DNA from 2 places in the Flavimarina sp. Hel_I_48 genome. Region 2 is predicted to be linked to the other one. Evidence: riboswitches for the same ligand, from Rfam matches in the RefSeq annotation. Region 2 holds a riboswitch; the other holds the start of a gene.
The links. Region 2 has a riboswitch for S-adenosylmethionine ahead of P162_RS10690 (O-acetylhomoserine aminocarboxypropyltransferase/cysteine synthase family protein). Riboswitches for the same ligand answer to the same signal wherever they lie in the genome.
Positions count from the first base shown of each region.

Region 1: another riboswitch for S-adenosylmethionine. It lies ahead of P162_RS16655 (Na+/H+ antiporter NhaC family protein); the one in region 2 lies ahead of P162_RS10690 (O-acetylhomoserine aminocarboxypropyltransferase/cysteine synthase family protein).

Region 1 is NZ_JPOL01000003.1:170,531-177,887, reverse strand. Features, by position in the region: gene P162_RS16665 (DUF4494 domain-containing protein) at 1-118, opposite strand, end outside; gene P162_RS16660 (DUF6642 family protein) at 478-1,077, shown strand; gene P162_RS16655 (Na+/H+ antiporter NhaC family protein) at 1,212-2,513, opposite strand; SAM-I-IV-variant riboswitch at 2,562-2,659, opposite strand; gene P162_RS16645 (patatin-like phospholipase family protein) at 3,385-4,596, shown strand; gene P162_RS16640 (hypothetical protein) at 4,668-5,588, shown strand; gene P162_RS16635 (hypothetical protein) at 5,590-6,045, shown strand; gene P162_RS16630 (hypothetical protein) at 6,042-7,357, shown strand, end outside.
Region 2 is NZ_JPOL01000002.1:2,419,644-2,427,000, reverse strand. Features, by position in the region: gene thrA (bifunctional aspartate kinase/homoserine dehydrogenase I) at 1-2,551, opposite strand, end outside; gene P162_RS10690 (O-acetylhomoserine aminocarboxypropyltransferase/cysteine synthase family protein) at 2,626-3,909, opposite strand; SAM riboswitch class I at 4,099-4,213, opposite strand; gene metK (methionine adenosyltransferase) at 4,600-5,856, shown strand; gene P162_RS10680 (2-hydroxyacid dehydrogenase) at 6,138-7,067, shown strand; gene P162_RS10675 (DUF302 domain-containing protein) at 7,195-7,357, opposite strand, start outside.

The DNA.
Region 1 (7,357 bases), on a different contig from region 2:
CTGCTTCCGTATAGGAAATCGCATCCACCAGAAAGGGTTCGGTTTTTACCTTTTGAGTACCAGACGCTTCATCCAGTTTTCTATATTTTACCTTACATTCATACCAGGTTGCGCTCATAATTTTTGATTTTAGGAATTCAAAAATAGGGGATAGGCAGCGCGGAAATCCCAAAAAATCTGGATAGATATTCACAATTTGAAGGGCTTGATTTTATTCTATTCGCTTTTAGTAGGTTACCTGTTTTGATTTAGAAAGCATTCGGTTCCCGAAGACTCACGGCAGCCAAAAAGTATTTTAAATTAGGCAGCTAATCCTAGTGTTGCTTAAAAAGAATACCGCAAAATTTTAACTTTGCGGGTATTCCATTAAACAACCTCGGGGCAAGACCTCGAGACCTTTGTTAGGAACAAGTTTTCAATTTCGAGACAAGCCTCGGGGAATTATACCCTTTGGCGGTGCCAATAAAAATTTTAAAAGTGCTAGAAAAAAGAACGCAAGTACCCCAAAAACACGATTTAGATCCTGATAAATTCATTTATTGCCTGGAAGGGGTTGCTGATGTAGATACAATCCAAATTACCGAAGTTCAAAAAAGCCTGGAAGCACTGGCGCTTCAGTACGGTGTGGCGAGCATTTATCAAACCTGCGATACCATTGAGGGCATGGAAGCGAGCTTAAATACCCTGATCATGGACGATCATTATTTTAAGGAATACGAGATTATTTACCTTGTAATGACCGGGGAAGCCAACAGTATTTGTTTAAATGACTACTACTACAGTTTTCAGGAAATTGCCGAGCTGTTTGAAGGAAAGTTGAGAGGGAAAATCGTTCACTTTTCCAATGCCAAAGTGCTGGATCTGGATGAAGAAGAAGCGCAGTATTTCCTCGATATTACCAATGCAAAGGCTGTTTCTGGTTATGGATATGCCTATGACGGTTTGAGCAGTTCCAACCTGGATAAGGTCTTCTTTAACCTGTTTAATGAAGATGATGATCTCTTTAATGTGGTAGAGGAGTTGCATCAGAAACACTTTACGGCCTGTAAACTGTTGGATTTTAGAATGTATTATTAGTGTTTTGACTTTTTTTTCTGCGGAAACTGGTTGGACAACTTTTAGCATATAAATGTTGAACGAAAAGAACCTCTAGATTAGAAACATATTTCAATTAAAATCAGCATATAAAAAGGTTTCCATAATTAAATCCGTTACGCTTTCGCTTTACGCATGGGATTCAATAGGATAAAGAGTATCGTATAGATCAATAATAAGAGTAAATACCAGGTATTGGAAACCAGGTCCACGTAATCTATCGTTCCGTTTGAGAAACTTAAGATCATCAGCACCTGCGCGCCATACGGCAACAATCCCTGAGTGATACAGGCAAAAACATCTAAAATAGAAGCCGTTTTCTTATTGTCCAGGCTATACTCGTCATTGATGGTTTTGGCAATAGGCCCGGCAATAATAATGGAAACCGTGTTGTTTGCGATCGCCATGTTGATGCTGCTTACCAGGCTGGCAACGCCCAGCTCTGCCGTTTTCTTATTTTTGATCAGTTTCTTGATGTTTACGAGTATAAATTCAATCCCACCATTACTGGCTACCAGCGCTGCGAGTCCGCCGGTTAGCAGGGAAAGTAGAAAAATTTCGGTCATATTGGTAAAGCCCTCGTAGGCAATCTTGGTAGATTCCAGCAGCGTAAAATCCCCATAAACAATTCCCAAGAGCGCTGCGGCAAGCACGCCCAGAAAAAGCGTGATAAACACATTGAGACCAATTATAGAAAGAACGATCACCAGAACATAGGGTATAATTTTAAGTACGTCATACTCGTAATTCATGGCAGTGGTCGCGTTAAGATCAACTCCCTGAAAAACCAAAATAGCGATCGTACCCAGCGCAGCGGGAATGGCGATTTTAATGTTTTGCCGAAATTTATCACTCATTTTAGTCCCCAGCGACTGGGTCGCCGCAATGGTCGTATCGGAGATTACCGATAAGTTATCCCCAAACATACTACCGCCCAAAAGCGCCCCGCAAAGTATAGCCAACTCTGCACTGCTGTTTGCCGCAAAACTCACCACAATGGGCGCCAGGGCAACGATCGCACCCACAGACGTCCCCGTGGAAACCGATAGGAATCCCGCAATCACAAAAATACCCACATAAATATATTGCAACGCAATATAATCCAGCCCCATATTTACGATCGCATCTACGCTGCCGGTCGCGTTTGTAATCGCGGCAAAAGCACCCGCAAGCAGATAAATAAGGCACATGGTCAGGATTTTATCATCCCCACAGCCTTTTAAAAGCGTGTCTATCTTAGTATTTATGGGCTGCCTGAATTGTATAAACGCGACCACGATCCCCGCGATAACCGCGATGGGTGCAGGAAGCGCGTAAAAGTCGTTTTGATAGATGCCCACGCCCAGGAAGATGCCCACAAAAACGAATAGGGGGAGTAGTGCCGAGAATTTTGGGGTTTGCTGCTGCGTTTGTGCCATTGCTTTTTATATGCTCAAAAATGGAAATAGCAAAAATTACAAAGCACTGTGGTTAACAAGGTTTCCAGGTAATTGGCGTATCTATTGTAGCACCTTGCTCGTTACTGCAGGTTGCTATCTCCCGTATGAGATTCTGGATAATTATTTTAAGGCGGCAAAAGTACTTTAGGAAGGTGGGATTTATGGGGATTTAAAGGTTAATTTTTTTGTAATGTGGGGGGAGGGTTGTTTTTTGATAAATAGGTAATTGATGTTGGATTTGGAGGGTTAGGGGAGTGGGTGAGTTTTTAAAATTTTAGAGCTATTTTTTGATAGGTATTGAGTAAATGCGAAAGGTACTGCTCTTCAGAATCCTAAGGAAACTTATATTCGTTGTAACTTAACGGCTGCACGATTTCTTTTGGGGGTTATATCCTTGACCATAAACGATAAAGTTTACTATAAAAGTAGCCAGGCAGATGCGGCCAACATTGGTTTTTACTATTCATTTATTTATAAAGAAATCACATTACCGTATGCCAAACGAAGTATTCCTTTTGAGCAGTTAGCTCCTGGAATTGCTGTAGAGCCTTTTTAGGAATCGACGGAAATGGAGAAAATAGATTCTTTATATATTCTAACGCAATAATTTTTACAAAAGCATTATTCTCAACCGATCAATTATTTTCTATTTTTTATCTCAAATTCCCCGTCAATAGTTAATTTAATGCCGATTGATAACTGATTTTAGCAAAGTAGATTATCCAATTTCCCATCAAATGTTAACAACTTTGTTAAAATATAACTGTCAATTTTAACCATTGATCCTCAACAAGTTTATACTTTTAAGAAGTTTAAAAATTAAGACCATAGAAAAATTTAACGCTTTAATATGTATAAAATCCTTTCTCTTGACGGCGGTGGAAGTTGGGCCCTTATCCAATTACTTACGTTGAAAGACCGCTATGGAAATCTCTCAGGTCACGAGATTCTTAAGAAGTATGATCTGGTCATTGCTAACTCAGGCGGGAGCATTGTCCTGGCTGCTCTGGCAGAAAATTATTCCCTGGATGAGGCGATGGACTTATTTCAGGTTAAGGCAAACAGGGAAAGTATATTCTACAAGAATAGCTTTAAAGATAGATATTTTCCAATAGATTATTTACGAGCATTAGGAATACCCTTTGGGCCTAAATACAGTAGCAAAAAGAAAAAGGAAGCTTTTATAAATTTATTCCCAAACATCCATGAGGTACAAATGACCGAAATTCCGGCAAAGATAGGTAAGGAGTCCCTTAAAATTGTGGTCTGCACCTACGATGCCTTAAACAACCGCGCAAAATTCTTTAAGTCGTACGGTGCAAACAAAAAGGAATTTGATTCGATTAAGTTAACGGAAGCCATCAACGGCTCTTCTAATGCTCCGGTACAATACTTCGATTTCCCTGTGCGCTTTAAAGCTAAGAAAAGCGATATTTTCTTTGAACTTTGGGATGGAGCTTTGGGCGGCTTCAATAATCCTGTTTTAGCAGGAATCATAGAAGCCTTTAAGCTCGGGATAGATTTTAAGGATATTAGGGTAGTATCACTCGGCACCAGCAATTCTTTAATGTCAGCCGACACCAAAAAAAAATTTTGGGAAAGGAAACAAACAGCGGTTAGGTTCAGGAGGAAGAAATGGGCCCTGGGTAAATTGACCTCACAATTTAATTTCTTTAAAGATACCGTCCTCAATCAGGCCAAAACCATCCTATACCAACCACCAGACACGGCCAATTATATTGCAATGATGTTCCTAAAAGCCACTACGGGTCGGGATTCACAGGATAATATACTAAGACTTTCGCCATTAATACATTACGACAACGGTACAGCATTAGAGATTATCCCATTGATACAGCAATTATACTCACTTGATATGGACTTGACCGAAGATAAAGACATAAAAGCCCTTCATGACTGTTTTAAAGCCTGGAAAGCCGGTCACATATACAACCAGCCATTAGAATTCAAAGTAGAGCGAGATAATGACGTAGTGGCCTTGGAAGGATATTTACAGTATCAGGAGGGAATGGATAGGTGGATAGGTTGGGATAATTATTGACGCTATTAATTTAAAATTTCTATTCCTTAAATATTTTCCCAGGTTAAAAAGATATAAAAGAATTCAATTCTATGTTTAAAACGAATTACGGTGAGTTCAATCCAGACACTTGGGAGGAAACTTGTCAACTGGCTTTTAAAATTTCTTACAAGAAAGAAAATTATCAAAAAATGCCAGATGCAAATGGTGATTTAGGTATCGAAGGATTCACTCTTAATTCAGGTAAGGCTTTTCAGTGTTATTGTCCAGAAAATGATATTAGTGGACAAGAATTATATAAAGCACTAAGAGGAAAAATAACAAATGATATAAAGAAACTTGATAAAAATTGCTCCGAACTAAAGAAAGTATTGGGTGATACGAAAATCAAGGAATGGTATTTAGTTACTCCTAAAAATGCTGATAAGAATATATTCTCTCATTGTAGAACAAAAGAAAAGGAAGTTTTAAATAAAAATCTTGAGATTGTAGATAATGATTTTAAAATAATTATCCACGATGCAGAGGATTACGTTCAATATTTTAAATTCACAAATGATGGGATTCGATTCGACCCTTCCATTGATACCAAAGAAAAAAAAGAATTGATTTCCAGCAAAAATAAATATGTAGATAACGCTAAACGTAAATACACAAAGGTTTATCAAAAAGATTTTTCGGATATTACAGAATTAGAGAAAAGTGTTTTAACTGCTACTAATATTTCAATAGATAGATATTTAAAAGGAAAGAAAACTTTAGATTTTCTTAGAGTCAAACATCCAAGAGACTATGAACGTTTTAAAAGAATTATTGCACAACTAGAAGAAGAAGTTACATTTGATTCACTTGGTTCTATTCCAGATAAAAAACTCTTCATTAAAGAGCAGATAAATAACGTAGAACAAAAATTACTAATACAACTTAATGGATTCGACACAATTATGTTACGCGATTTAGCTAATCAAGTTGTGTCTCGTTGGTTATTGGAGTGCTCATTAAATTTTATATAAAATGAGAGAAAAAGATGAAGTATTTTTCAAAAGAAGACCAATAGCTCAAACAGCTGATTATCGTCCAATATGGAAAATTGGTCAATTGTTATTAGTTATTAGAGATGGTGCTTCGACTGCAGGATGTTCGTTATTGAAATTACATCTTTTTTCTTGGGTTTTTCAAAGTTATAAAAACAAAAAAAAATTAATGAAATGGATATCTAGTGATTTTGAATCAGAAATGAGTATTTGGACTTTGTCTCCACATGTTAATAGAGCAATTGCATTTGCTATAGGTGAAAAATTATTAAAAGAGGAGAAAGGAAAATATACCCTTACTTTAAAAGGAAAACAATACTTGACAAAAATAGATTCAATTGAGGAAGCATATTCAAATGAAAAAATGATTTTAAATAGATATGGCAAAATAGTTTCAGACTCAAAAATTGACAAATTAGCAAAAGACTGGAAATGATAAAGATCAATGGGTTAAGAATAAATATTATTAATAAGGAAGGTCTTTTTGGAAACAAATTTATTTTTAAAAAAGGTTTAAATATTATAAGAGGAAATAATTCTTCTGGTAAGAGTACTATTTTTCAAAGTCTACTTTATGGCTTAGGGATGGAAGAACTTATTGGTGGTAAAAACACAGCAGCTTTACAATATGTCCTTAAAGAAAAAATTATTGTTGGTCATGAAACTATCCCAATTATAGAATCAAACGTTCTTCTTGAAATAGAAAATTCAAAAGGTGAAATTATTACGATACTGAGATACATCGTAAATGAAAAGTTTGATCCAAGATATATTAAGGTTTATAATGGTAGCCTCATAACTAATAATAATGTAAAGTCCGATATAGATTATTTGGAAATGTATTTACACGATAAGAATGCAGCTCAGAATCAAGAGTTTGGTTTTCATGCATATTTAGAAAAGTTTTTAGGTATATCATTACCTAAAGTCAATTATACAGATGGATCAGAAAGAAAGCTTTATTTACAAGCACTTTTTCCATCATTTACTATTGAACAAAAAAATGGTTGGTCAGACTTTTTATCCACCATACCTTATTATAAAATAAGAGACCCAAAATCAAAAGTTATTGAGTTTATTTTAAATTTAGATGTTTTAGAAAACCAAAAAAAGAAAACGAAACTAAATTTTAATAAGAAGATAATTGAACATCAATGGGAACAAAAATTTCTTGACTTTAAAGATTTATTAAGTAGTGAATCTTTTCAGATACAGGGTATCGATTCTGATGCATTCATTATAAAACCAGAAGATAATATATATATCAGAAGGTTAGTTGAAGATGGTGAATATAAAAATATAAATGAATATTTAAGCATAGTAAAAAGTGAATTAGATGCATCTAACAGGAAAGATGTACCAACTACTGGAGAGAATACAGAGAAATTAAGTCTTCGTTCCAAGAAAATAAGTGAACAGATATCTTATGCTAATGTTGAAAAGCAAAATACTAATAATGATATTGTTATTTTATCAAGAGAGCTAAAAGAATATAAAAGAGATTATTCAAATACCATTAAGGATTTAGAAAATTATATTGCTTTGAAAAAAGTAAATGATTTTGCAAGTCAAGTAAATTTGACTTTACCTACAGAAAATTGTCCGACATGTAGTCAAAGTATTAAAGACACACTCTTACCGCAAGAAATCGACCAAGATTACATGAGATTAGACGAGAATATAGAACATCTAAAGGCTCAGAAAGAAATGTATACAACATTCATTTCGGGACAGGAAGATAGTTTGAT
Region 2 (7,357 bases):
GGTGGTTCGCTTTCGCGAAAGCGATAACCTCAGCAACTCCGCCATTTTCTGCCGTTTCAGCCAATTTTTCCTGCCAGTGGAAATCAATTCCATCCCGATTTAAAAGGATTTTTTTAGAGTTGGCAACTGCAAAAACCTGCAGCTTTATTCCTTTGCGCGCGCTTAGTTTTTCAGTTGAATTTAAAATCTGGTCAATGAGCGTGCTTCCCACATTACCATGCCCAAAAATCCCCAGGTTCACCCGTTTTGCAATGCCAAAAATCTCACCATGCATCACATTGAGCGCTTTGTGAAGTTGCTTATGTTTTAAGACCACGCTCACGTTTTTTCCGGTAATGGTATTGTTGAAAAGTAGCGGTACAATGCCGTTTTTTATAAGGGCACTGTAGGGCTTGTGGAACGTACTCAGATCCTGACCTATGATGCTCACCACCGCAACAGAGTCAATGACCTCTATACGATTCACATCGCGGTTGTAGAAATCACTTTCAAATTCCTGCTCCAGCGCGATCACCGCACGGTTGGCATCCCCGGCAGCAACGACCAGTCCTATCCCGCGTTCTGATGAGCCCTGTGAAATGATACTCACACTAATGTTCTGGCTTCCCAGCGCCCTGAATATACGGGCATCAATCCCCGCTTTTCCTAGAAGGCCGCGGCCTTCGAGATTGATCAGCGACATATTTTCAAGCACCGAAAGCGATTTTATGCCTTCACTTTCAGTCTGCGCGGTAATCAATGTACCGGTATCATCCTGATTGAACGTGTTGAGAATGCGCAGCGGAATATTCTTTTCCAGCAACGGAATAATCGTTTTTGCATGCAAAATAGTCGTCCCAAAATTGGCCAGTTCATTCGCCTCGCCAAAACTCAGCTGACTGATTTTCTGCGCATCAGGGACCAGTTCTGGGTTTGCGGTATAAATACCATCCACGTGCGTGTAATTCTGCAATTCAGAAGCGTCAAGATAATTCGCTAAAAGTGCCGCGGTATAGTTACTGCCATTGCGGCCCAGTGTGGTGGTGTGATTATCTGCATTTGAGCCTATAAAACCAGTAATGATATTTACCGTATCACCGTTGTATTTTGCAAAATGGCGTATCACATTTTCTTTGGAAACCTTATCCAGCGGATGCGCATTGCCATGAACATCATTCGTTTTGATAAGCTCTCGGGAGTCGGCAAAACGGGCTTTTATCCCTTTATTTTGAAGCAATTGCGTAATCAGCTTTACTGAAATAAGTTCGCCATAGCTAAGCACTTCATCCTTCACCCGCGGACTATAATCATGCAGCAGGCTTACGCCTTCAAAAAGTTTGTCAAGCTTCTCAAATTCTTCTTTGAGATCTACCTCGTAGTCGCCCTTTTGATATTTTTTAAAAGCCTTTAACTGATGTTGATATTCCTCACCGGCGCGCGCCTGGTTCAGTATAGCTTCGAGCTCGTCTGTAGCGCCTCCACGTGCAGAAAGTACTACCGCTATACGCTCGTTGTTCTGCACTTTTTGCTCCAGGATTTTTACTACCGTGGCGATACCTTCTCCATTAGCAAGCGATTTACCGCCAAATTTGACCACTTTTAGCTTCTTATTGGCATTATTTTCCTTGAAAATTGGTGCCAGTAATTGTTCCAGTTGTTCAAACTCAATCAAAAAAGCATCATGGCCGTGCACGGAATTAATTTCGCCGTAGGTTACATTATTTTTTACCTGAGCGAGCTGCTTATACGTTTCCCGGTTTTCTTCCGGAGTAAAAAACAAATCAGAGTCTACCCCAACGATATGAATATTAGCGGCTACTTTTTCAAGAATTTCAAAAGAATTATCAAGATCGCGCGTCACATCAATTGTTTTGAGCAACTGGTTCATCAGTTTATAGGCAGAAACCTGAAAACGATCTTTGAGTTTAGTACCATGGTGGTCCAGCCAACTTTCGACATTAAATATCTTAAGATCTGCATTCGTGCTGCGCTGAAATTTATTTTTGAACGATTCTGGCGTGCGGTAGCACAACATGGCATGCATGCGCGCATCGTGCACGGGCTGGCTGCTGTTCAACAAAATCTGTTCCTGGATCTGGCAATTTGCGATTAGCCAGTCCGTAGATTTCCAGTCAGAAGCCACGGGAATCAAATGCTGGGTCAGTTTGGGCCGCAGTGCCGCCATTTCCCAGGATATACCGCCACCCAGAGAACCGCCTATAATGGCAAAAAGCTTCTGAATTTTAAGCGTTTCAAGTCCTACAATAAAGATCTCCGCGATATCGCGAGCGACAAAATCTTTATAATTTTCAATCAAGAAACCATCGTAGCCATTCCCGGGAATATTAAAGGAAAGCACGCTATAACTGCGCGTATCAATACATTTCCCCTCGCCTATGATACTGTTCCACCAGCCATCGTCGCCGGCAACGTGCGAGTTTCCCGTAAGGGCATGGTTGACGAGAATAATGGGAGCGCTGTGCAAGGGCTGCCCAAAATGTTCATAACTCAACGGAAGATCAAGCGTATGGCCAGATTGTGTCTTAAAATTCTGTATTGAAAGTGTTTTCAATTTATGCTGTTTATAGGCCGATTTTCGGCATTTTTACTGATTTTTTTGGCCTTTTAGCCAGTTTTCTGCTGTAATTAAACTTTTACTATATGGGAAAAAGCAGAAATTAAGTCGGCTTTCAGATCTTCAATATCTTCAATTCCCACAGAAAGCCGAATCAAGTCTTTTGTCACACCGGTTGCTTCCTGCGCAGTATCGTCCAGTTGCTGGTGCGTGGTGCTTGCCGGGTGAATGATGAGTGATTTTGTATCGCCAATATTTGCCAGTAGTGAAAAGATCTTGGTTTCATCTGCAATGGTTTTTGCACTTTCAAAACCGCCTTTTACACCAAAAGTCACAATCCCGCTTTGGCCTTTTGGCAAATATTTTTTAACCAGATCGCTATACTCGCTATTTTCCAGACCAGGATAATTTACCCATTCTACTTCTTCCTGATTGTGTAGCCATTTTGCGAGATCAAGTGCGTTTTCGCTGTGTTTTTTCATCCTGATCTCCAGCGTTTCCAATCCCTGAATGATCTGAAAAGCGTTAAACGGACTCAAAGCGGCACCGTGATCGCGCAAACCTTCTACACGAACTTTTGCGATGAATGCAGCTTCTGCCAGGGCATCGTGGTAAATTAAACCGTGATAACCTTTTGAAGGTTCTGTAAACTCAGGGAATTTTCCGCTGGACCAGTCAAAAGTCCCGGCGTCGATTATGGCTCCGCCAAGTGACGTCCCGTTTCCATTTATATATTTCGTAAGCGAATGGATTACGATATTTGCGCCGTGTTTAATAGGGTTGAGCAATGCCGGCGTTGCCACCGTATTATCAACGATCAACGGAATCTTGTTCGCTCTTGCTACCGCAGAAATAGCTTCAATATCCAGCACGTCGAGTTTTGGGTTCCCGAGGGATTCTATAAAGATCGCGCGGGTATTTTCCTTTATGGCATGCTGAAAGTTAGAGGCATCGCCTGGATCTACAAAAGTAGTATCAATCCCAAACCGGGGTAAGGTGACACTCAGTAAATTATAAGTGCCTCCATAAAGACTGCTGGAAGATACAATGTGGTCGCCAGTTTTTAATAAGGTAAGTAAAGCTGTGTTGATCGCTGCCGCTCCCGAAGCCGTAACCACAGCGCCAATACCGCCTTCAATTGCGGCAAGACGTTGCTCTAGAATATCGTTTGTGGGATTGTTGAGCCGGGTATAAATATTGCCCGGTTGGGAAAGGTTGAACAGTGCCGCGGCATGGTCTGCATTGTCAAAGACATACGCAGAGGTCTGGTAAATGGGCACCGCCCTTGTACCGCCATTTTTTGTGGTGTCATGACCGGCGTGCAAGGCCTGGGTCGAGAATTTTTGTGTGCTCATTTTCTAAGTTTTTGAATTAATAAATCCCTCCAGAGGGTTTTATTCCCCGACCTGTTAGGTTGAAATTCTAAAAAAAATTTCCTAATCATACCTCATGGACTTGACCCAATGTGGTTGATTAAAATCAAAAAGCCAAAAATGTTATAAAGAATTAAGGAGTTGAATATTTTCTGAAAAAGAAAAATTCATTCGTTATCTATCCATGGCAAAAACCTGCACTGGGTAGAATTTAGCACCTTCTTTCACAGGGAAAGGGTTGCTAAGGCGTCAAAGGGTCTAATCCCTCGGCCTTTCTTGATAACATCGTCAATATGCTTTTGAACGTTGAAGTAAAGGTTGCAAAACGTTTTTGAGAATTGCAAGGGAAATATCAAAAAAATGATAGAAACTAATAATTTAAATACGTTTTTTGAGAAGGAGTAAAATACAGGGGTTAAAATGAGAGTTTGACGTTAGTCCTATATCTCAATATTTTCAGTATTCATAAATTATTCAAAAATCGACGTATTAAATTTTATATTCTTCATTAAAAATATACATTTGTTCTGATTTTGAGGAAAGATTTGACTGATTGCTACCTCGAGGCTCCACAAGGGAACCTTAAAAATGCTAAAGGCAGTATCCACTCCCCTGGCAGGCTAAAAGTCTTCTTCCTTTGCACTGTTTTCACACATTTAATATTGAATTTTTATGCCATATTTATTTACTTCGGAAAGTGTTTCTGAAGGACATCCAGATAAAATTGCAGACCAAATTAGTGATACGCTTCTAGATAATTTCCTGGCTTTTGACCCAGAGGCCAAAGTTGCCTGCGAAACCCTTGTAACTACAGGTCAGGTGGTACTTGCCGGCGAAGTGAAAAGCAATACTTACATTGATGTACAAACTATTGCCCGTGAGGTAATCAATGATATTGGTTACACAAAAGGGGATTATAAGTTCAGTGGTGATAGCTGTGGCGTGATTTCGCTTATTCATGAGCAATCGCAGGATATCAATCAGGGTGTAGACCGGGAATCTAAAGAAGAGCAAGGCGCGGGCGATCAGGGAATGATGTTTGGCTATGCGACAAAAGAGACCGAAAACTATATGCCGCTTGCACTTGATATCTCACACCGTATCATGATCGAACTTGCAAAATTGCGCAGGGAAGACAACGAGATCAAATACTTGCGCCCAGATGCAAAATCGCAGGTCACCATCGAATATTCGGATGATAATGTGCCTCAAAAAATTGTCGCCATTGTTGTTTCTACCCAGCATGATCCTTTTGATGCCGATGATGAGAAAATGCTAAAAAAAATCAAGGAGGATATAATCAAAATTTTGATTCCCCGTGTTAAAAATGCCCTCCCAGAAGAATTGGGAAAACTATTTAATGAGGAGATCACATACCACATAAACCCAACGGGTAAATTTGTAATAGGTGGCCCGCATGGCGATACCGGCCTAACCGGACGCAAAATCATCGTTGATACCTACGGTGGAAAAGGTGCGCACGGTGGTGGTGCTTTTTCAGGCAAAGACCCCAGTAAAGTGGACCGCTCTGCTGCCTATGCGTCGCGTCATATTGCAAAAAACCTTGTTGCGGCCGGTGTTGCTGATGAAGTTTTGGTTCAGGTTTCTTATGCCATTGGTGTGGTGGAGCCAACTTCCATTTATGTAGAGACCTATAATTCTTCTCATGTAGATGCTACGGATGGTGAAATTGCAAAAAAAGTACGTGAGCTATTTGACATGCGGCCTTCGGCAATTGAAAAACGCTTGAAATTACGTAACCCAATTTATAGGGAAACCGCTTCCTACGGTCACCTTGGGAAGTCACCAAAAACGATTACAAAAATATTTGAAAGCCCCTATTGCGGTAAAGTAACGAAAGAAGTTGAATTGTTTACCTGGGAAAAACTTGATTACGTAGATAAGGTAAAGGAAACTTTCGGGATATAAATATACCCCCAGTCTCCATGGTAAAACAGCATCCCTCAAAGGATGCTGTTTTTTTATGCGGCGATCAAATCAAAAATATCTGGAAAACCGCTTAAAATCATAAATAACGTATGATCTATACTTTTAATTGACCAGTTAAGGCTAATGCGTACCTTCATTTACACTAGGCCACCTTTGAAAAATAGATTTGCAAACCATCTACCCGCACTAATGATTTTTTATCTATAAATTTGAAACAATCTAGATAAACTACAATTTTAACCTCTCAGAATCAAAGTACTATGTCCCTACTACTTATACGTAACGATAAAAATTACGAACCATGGCTCAAAGCCATAAAAAAAATAGATCCAGATTTTCCGGTTTTTACCCCAGAAAGCCTGAAAAATAAGGAAGATGTGAATATGATCCTGGCCTGGAAAGCTCCCCACGGAAGTTTTGACAATTATCCAAACAATAAGGTAATTGGATCAATGGGAGCCGGGGTTGATCACCTTTTTGAGGACCCCAGCCTGCCTGAAAATATTAAGATGACCCGCATTGTTGATGAAAACCTGATAGGCGATATGCAGGAATTTGTATTGGCTCAAACACTAAACGCCATTAAAAACCTAAATACATACACGACTTTTCAAAAAGAACATAATTGGAAACCTATCCCCTATAAACGCGCTCCAGATGTAACCGTAGGTATCATGGGTCTTGGCGTTTTAGGAGAAGCGGTCGCAAAAACACTGCACAGAAATAATTTTAAACTTACAGGTTGGGCAAATTCTAAAAAAGATATTGACGGACTAGAAAGTTTTGCAGGTGATGAGCAGTTGGATGATTTCCTGGCTACCACGGAAATTTTGGTTTGTCTTCTACCTCTTACCGAAGAAACCAAGAATATTTTGAACAAAAATCTCTTTAAAAAACTTCCCGATAATGCATATATAATCAACGTCGCACGTGGTGGACATGTGGTAGATGATGATTTGACAGAAGCCCTGAAAAATGGAAAACTAAGCGGCGCGGCCCTTGACGTCTTTCATACAGAACCTCTACCGGAAGACCATCCATTTTGGGATAATGAAAAGATTCTGATCACACCCCACACAGCCAGTAAAAGCGATCCCTCTTCTATTGCAGATCAGGTCGTGGAAAACTACAAAAGATTGCAAAGCGGAGAGGAATTGAAAAACACCGTTTCCAGGGAGAAAAACTATTGAAATAGGGGTGATTTTTGGTGTAAAAAAGATGTTTTCTACCCTTTATTATCCCAAATAATTGTTTTATTCCAAACAAAAGCCTTCCGTAAAGGGAAGGCTTTTTGTTTAAAAGGCTGATTTTATTTTTCTATTTTGCTCCTGCTTCGCTAAGGTTGCTGAGCGCATCTGAAATAGTTTTTAAAATCTCGGTATTTCCATCAATAGCGTGCCTGCTGGCCAAATAATCTGGGTCATTGTACGAAATATGGGTGATTCCTGCATCATCTTGCCAAACCAGCATTTTCTGAGGG